Regions from separate parts of the Neobacillus sp. YIM B06451 genome, predicted to be linked through region 3. Evidence: riboswitches for the same ligand, from Rfam matches in the RefSeq annotation. Region 3 holds a riboswitch; each other region holds the start of a gene.
The links. A riboswitch is a leader RNA that binds a small molecule or an ion and turns the genes downstream of it on or off. The one in region 3 is predicted to bind lysine.

Region 1 (2,271 bases), on a different contig from region 3:
ATGCCTTTATCCGCCAAAACTCCAAACATTTGCGCGGCGACGCCCGGATTTGATACCATCCCCGAGCCGACAATCGAAACTTTCGAGAGGCCTGTTTCCGTTTCAATTTTCCCATAGCCCAATGCTTTTCGGCTCGCTTCAAGGACTTCGATCGTTTTCTCAAGATCTTCCGTTTTGATGGAGAAGGAAAGGTTGGCCGTTCCGTCACCAGTAATATTTTGAATGATGATATCTACGTTAATGCCATTTTTGGCTAGCGAAGCAAAGATTGCTGGCAGGCCATTCAGCGATTCGGCCAGCCCCATTACCGAAACCCGTGTAATTTGATCTTCAAATGCGACTCCGCGAACAATTAAATTTTCTTCCATGGATACTTCCTCCTCAATCATTGTCCCTTCTTCTTTTACCATGCTAGACCGCACTACAAGCGGGATGCCGTAATTCTTTGCAAATTCGACCGCCCTTGGATGCAGGACACCGGCGCCAAGGTTGGCAAGCTCAAGCATCTCATCATAAGAAATCGAGAGTAGCTTTCTCGCGCTTTTCACAATCCTAGGGTCTGTCGTGAATACTCCGGTTACATCCGTATAAATATCACAGCGGCTTGCTTTAAGGGCCGCAGCAAGGGCCACGGCTGTCGTATCCGAACCGCCGCGTCCAAGTGTCGTAATTTCCCACTGGCCTGTAACTCCCTGGAAACCAGCGACGATCGCCACTTTTCCTTCCTCAAGAGCATTGAGCACCCGGTGCGGTTCGACATCCTTAATTCGGGCGTTGCCGTGAACATCTTCAGTCTTAACCCCGGCTTGCCAGCCTGTAAAAGAAACGGCCTCCTTGCCAAGAGCGTTCAGGGCCATTGCAAGGAGCGAGATGGTCACCTGCTCCCCTGTTGTAAGGAGCATATCCATTTCCCTTTTTGAAGGGGATGGGGTAATTTGCTTTGCGAGCCCCACAAGTTCATCCGTTGTTTTTCCCATCGCTGAAACGACGACCGTAACACTGTTGCCTTGTTCGCATTCTTCGATTACACGCCTTGCTACATTCATGATCCGTTCGGGCGTCCCAACCGAGGTGCCGCCGAATTTCTGTACAATAATCGCCACTGTTTCCCCTACTTTCCTTTGCTGGTTTCCTTTTTAGTTAGTATCTGCACAAATCAAAAGGGCAATGAGAGACATCTCATTGCCCGGATACGTGAATAATCTACGCATCTATGTGAGATAGCCCTCCAGGATTAGTAAACCCTGACAATCCTGCACTTATTCAATGCAGGACCAGCAAGCGTCCGGAATGGATCCATTCGCCGCTTCGGCGGTCTCCCCTTTCAAAATCCTTCATGGAATCCATTCTTCTCCGGATTTTTACTCTTGAAGCCCGCGCCTCTACCTTCACTTTAGAATTCAAAGTGATAGTATATGAAATTATCCATCATTATAGCACAGCGGTTTTTTATTCGCCAACCCTAAGAGTTCAATTTTTTCAAAAGTTCTTCGGCGATAGGCCCTGGTATGCCTATGCGTGTGATTTCCTCCGGGGTAGCTTCCTTCATTTTTTTCACCGACCCAAAATTTTTAAGAAGGAGCTTCTTACGCTTTTCACCAATCCCCGGAATTGAATCCAATATAGATTGGAAGGCGCTCTTCCCGCGAAGCTGCCTATGGAAGGTGATCGCAAACCTATGGACCTCATCCTGGATCCGCTGCAGCAGGTAAAATTCCTGGCTGTTGCGCGGCAATGGTACGATTTCCAGCGGATTTCCGTACAGAAGCTGGGATGTTTTGTGCTTTTCATCCTTTACGAGGCCGGCAAGTGGAATATCAAGCCCAAGTTCGTTCTCAAGCACGTCTCTTACTGCCTCGACATGTCCCTTCCCGCCATCGATGATAATCATGTCCGGAAGCGGAAGGCCTTCCTTCAAGGCGCGGGAGTATCTTCTTCTCGCCACTTCCCTCATCGATTCATAATCATCCGGGCCTTTAACCGATTTGATTTTGTATTTGCGGTATTCCTTTTTATATGGCTTTCCGTCCATGAACACAACCATCGCAGATACCGGGTCGGTTCCCTGGATGTTCGAGTTGTCGAACGCCTCGATCCGGTTCGGTGTATGGATGCCGAGCAGGGCCCCGAGATTGTCGACTGCCTTAATCGTTCTGTTTTCATCCCGTTCAATAAGTGAAAACTTTTCATTCAGGGCAATTTGTGCATTTTTTACGGCCAGCTTGACGAGGTCCTTTTTTGGTCCTCGCTGCGGCTGGAGCACCTTTACTT
Region 2 (2,271 bases), on a different contig from region 3:
CTGCACCATTATTATCTTGAAAAATGCACGACACACCTTAATCTCGCGCTCGCCTTTACACTACTGTTTCTGTCGGAGATGATCTTCACTGTTTACCAAAGCGTGTTCGACCTCGACAATTTTACTGGACACATCTTCAAAGTGCTCGGCTATTATTTCATCTTAAAAGGCGTTTTCCTTCTCCTGAAGAAAAAGGAACCGGTTCCGGAAGAAAATGCCGTTGTAAAGCTAGCCCCGGGGGCCGTCTTCTCTTTTACGAAAAAAGAAGGGCGATTAATGTTCACCTATATGGAGGGCGGCCTACTCCGCGAGAATGGGCTCAAGCCGTCCGCAATCACTGGCACCGACGTTGAAGACCTGCTGCCTCCAATGGAAGGCGATGCACTCGACTACTGCCACGAATGCTGGGAAACCGGCACCAAACAGACATTTTTGGCCAATTTTAACAAACGTCATTTTGCCATTTCCCTCGTGCCAATCGCAAAAGGCGGGAAGGTCGAAGAAATTACGGGAACAGCCGTCGATGTTTCCAATTTTGTCCATTACGGAGCCCGTGAAAGGCCGCAACCGGCTGTTGCTAGGAAAGGGAAAGCCTTGAAAACACTATAATTGACGGTCTTTTGGAAAATTGGCCACCCGGGCCGGGCGTTGCGTGGGACAGGTTGACAAACATCCTGCGAGGCTTTATCCTAGGTAAGGCTAAAAAACATCACATAATCCAATTATATAGATTCCTCATCAGCGAGATGAGGTAGAGGTCGCGGGTATTAGGAGTAATTCGGAAGAGGGGCAGGCACCCCGGGGAGGCCGGATGAAAGGAATAACCGCCGAAGCGCCGCAGGTCACTGACTGCGTCAGCTGGGACTGTATCCGAATAGGTGCAGGACTGCCATGGGAAACCATGGTGAACTATCCCGTTTTGTCTGATGCGGCACGAATACACTCCGTATCAGGGGTGTTTTTTTTGTGCCTATTTTTGGAGTATGGGTACGTTCCCCGCTTCTTTTTAGACAGTGAAGAGAGGAGACATGATAGATGAATAAACAAGGGAAACTTGGTTTATGGATATTGACGGCACTTGTCGTTGGAAATATGGTTGGATCAGGCATTTTCATGCTGCCGCGCTCGCTTTCTGAGGCGGCAAGCCCTGCAGGCGTGATGATGGCGTGGGGGTTGACCGGCTTTGGGGTTATGATGACGGTCCTTGTGTTCGGAAACCTTGCGATTCGCAAGCCGGAGCTAAAGGGCGGGCCGCAAATATATGCGAAGGAATTGTTCAGGCCCGGCACTCAGGCTTCAAGGCTGTCAGGCTTTATGGCGACTTGGGGCTATTGGGTTGGGAACCTTGCCGGGAATATTGCGATTATCACAACATTCGCGGGCTACCTGTCAACGTTCTTCCCGATTTTGACGAGCCAGGCGGAATGGTTTTCGATTGGCGGATTAACCGTGAAGGTCGGCAACGGATTGACGTTTATCGTCTGCACGGTGATGCTTTGGTCAACCCATGCCATCATTCTGCGCGGAATCGAGAACGCCGGAAAGCTGAATTTCGCCGCCACCGCTGCGAAGGTTATTGGTTTCGTTTTGTTCATTATTGTTGGTTTATTCGCATTCAGTAAAACAAACATCCTGCCGCTCACCGCTCCGCGGGTCGACGGTAGCGGCCAGACAATCGGTTTGCTTGGCCAGGTGAATTCAGCCGCCATGTCTACACTTTGGGCATTCATCGGCGTTGAATCCGCTGTTGTCTTTGCGTCAAGGGCGAAAAAACAAATCGATGTAAAACGGGCTTCCATCCTGGGTTTGCTCATCGCGCTCGCGCTTTACATCGGTATCTCCATCCTTGTCATGGGCATGCTCAGCCAGGGAGAACTCATTGCTTCCGACAAGCCGCTTATTGACGCGATTACCAAGGTGCTCGGACCGGCTGGTGGCCAGGCGCTCGCTGCAATCGGCTTGATCAGCCTCGTCGGCTCGACTCTTGGCTGGGTCATGCTGAGCGCGGAAATCCCGTTCCAGGCTGCAAAGCAAGGGCTTTTCCTGCCGTGGTTCCTAAAGGAAAACAAAAAAGGCATTCCGGTCCGTTCGATGATCATTACAAACGGACTTGGCCAGCTGTTCATTTTCTCGACGATTTCGAACTCCATTTCGAAGGCGTTCGGTTTCGTTATTTTCATTGCGACCTTGTCGTATCTCGTTCCTTATTTCATCGCTTCGCTATACCAGCTTAAGCTAGTTGTGACTGGGGAGACATACTTGGGGGACAAA
Region 3 (2,271 bases):
TCGGAACACTTGATTATGAATCGGCCCAATTCAGGCATGGCCCATTTACAGAGCTTGACCGTGGGTTTGATTTCTATGCGCCGCAAACATTTATTGACGATAAGGGGAGAACAATCCTTTACGCCTGGATGGGGATCACCGATGAGAATGAATCGTCCCACCCGACTCTAATCAATCGCTGGGTACATGCACTGACCATCCCTAGGGAGTTGAGCCTTCACGGCGATAAGGTTTATCAGCGGCCAATCTATGAGCTCTCTTTGCTGCGAAAAAATAGAGTGGAAATCGAGAATGTCGAACTGGCCGGAAAGGCAACTCAATTCAATGGGGTCATGGGAAAATCAGTGGAATTGCTGTTGGATAGCCTCAAAGTGAATAACGGAGGGTTCCGTATCCGGTTTAGAAGCGAAGCAGAACTGTTTTACGATTCCGATAAACGAGAGATTAGCCTCATAAGGAAAAATTTTAAAACAGGCGAACCGGAAAGAAGAACATGCGCGCTCTCGGACCTAACCCAGCTAAGGATTTACATGGATCATTCTTCATTGGAAATTTTCGTGAACGAAGGCGAAGAAGTATTTACAGCACGTTATTTCCCCAACATGGAAGACGAAACAATTTCCTTTTATGGAAAGGCTAGCTTCAGCCTTGTAAAGTGGGATTTGGACAAGCTGAAGATTCAACGGTACAAATCTTAAAGTTATGAACGGTGTTATAGCCCCGATTGACTTCCCATTTAAGGCTATATTATTATCCAAATGAATCCTCAAATGGAATCAGTATATAGGCTTTTAGGCGGAAATTAGGTTGACAGATTTGTCGGAATGTTATAGTCTAATTTGTATATAATTTAATAGAACCACCTCACTTTCACAGTGGGGTAGAGGCGCGGTATTTAACAGTCTTTAGTGGAGCCTGAGAAGCATCGAGACTAGGGAGAAGGAAATATCGCCGAAGTGGGCCATATACTCAGTATTGCCTGCTGGGCCTGCAATGAATAATTGCAGGACTGTCTCAATGAACTGCCCGGTTTATTGAGTTGTGCTATCTCATTGGGGTAAGAGAGGATTTGGGCGCAAACTATACATGTTGCGGCCTGAGTTTATCTCAGGCCGCTTTTTGGTGTATTAAATAATAAAATAAAGGGGGAAGTTTAAGGTGAAAAAGAAGGGAACGTTATTTCTGGCATTATTGCTTACCGCAATCCTCGTATTGGCCGGTTGCGGAGGTACAGACAGTTCAAAATCGGGTTCGAATGGCAAGGAAGAAAAGGATACTTTCAAAGTAGGGCTTGAGGCCGGCTACGCTCCTTTTAACTGGTCGCAAAAAGACGATTCAAATGGTGCTGTCAAAATTTCGGGATCATCTGAATATGCTGGCGGCTATGATGTGGAAATCGCCAAGAGAATCGCCGATGGACTCGGCAAAGAACTCGTTATTGTCAAAACAGAATGGGATGGCCTTGTACCGGCATTGACTTCCGGCAAAATCGACGCGATTATTGCAGGAATGTCACCAACGGAAGAACGTAAAGAAACAATCGACTTTTCGGACAACTACTATAAATCGAATCTTGTAATGGTTGTAAAAAAAGGAAGCAAGTATGAAGGAGCGAAATCAATTAACGATTTCAAAGGTGCGAAGGTAACTGCGCAGCTGAATACATTCCATTACTCCGTCATTGACCAAATTGAAGGCGTAAAGAAAGCAACAGCGATGGATAACTTCCCGGCAATGAGGGTCGCGCTTCAATCGGGCATCATAGATGGATACGTTTCTGAGCGTCCTGAAGCTGTGAGTGCTTCAGCCGCGAACGAAAACTTTGCGATGGTCGAATTCGAGGATGGTTTCAAAACATCCGAAGATGACACAGCGATTGCTGTCGGACTTAAAAAAGGAAGCGGCCTGAAGGACAAAATCAATGAAATCCTGAGCGGCATTTCCGAAGAAGACCAAACAAGCATCATGGATGAAGCAATCAAGAACCAGCCGGCGGCAGAATAGAGATAGATTTCGGTGGAAACCGGCTGTGTCTTGCATACAGCCGGTTTCATGATGAAATGGAGGAGGAGAAGCATGAGCATCGAATGGATTGTAAAGATCGTATCGGAAAACTGGGAGATGTTCCTGCGCGGAGCCGGCACAACGCTATGGATTGCGCTCGTTGGGACAATTGCCGGAGCAATTATCGGCTTGATTGCCGGCATCATCCGGACGATTCCTGTTCCTGAACGGGGACTGAAAAAGATTGTATTGGCAATCGTTAATTTT

Region 1: linked by a shared signal. The riboswitch ahead of RB160_RS13195 (aspartate kinase) and the one ahead of RB160_RS19505 (transporter substrate-binding domain-containing protein) in region 3 are both predicted to bind lysine.
Region 2: linked by a shared signal. The riboswitch ahead of RB160_RS07245 (amino acid permease) and the one ahead of RB160_RS19505 (transporter substrate-binding domain-containing protein) in region 3 are both predicted to bind lysine.

What each region holds. Positions count from the first base shown of each region.
Region 1 covers NZ_JAVFKJ010000007.1:11,693-13,963, forward strand. The annotation lists gene RB160_RS13195 (aspartate kinase) at 1-1,103, opposite strand, end outside; lysine riboswitch at 1,214-1,393, opposite strand; gene uvrC (excinuclease ABC subunit UvrC) at 1,463-2,271, opposite strand, start outside.
Region 2 covers NZ_JAVFKJ010000002.1:526,074-528,344, reverse strand. The annotation lists gene RB160_RS07250 (membrane-associated sensor domain-containing protein) at 1-609, shown strand, start outside; lysine riboswitch at 745-920, shown strand; gene RB160_RS07245 (amino acid permease) at 1,036-2,271, shown strand, end outside.
Region 3 covers NZ_JAVFKJ010000015.1:13,071-15,341, forward strand. The annotation lists gene RB160_RS19500 (glycoside hydrolase family 32 protein) at 1-698, shown strand, start outside; lysine riboswitch at 874-1,055, shown strand; gene RB160_RS19505 (transporter substrate-binding domain-containing protein) at 1,159-2,004, shown strand; gene RB160_RS19510 (amino acid ABC transporter permease) at 2,077-2,271, shown strand, end outside.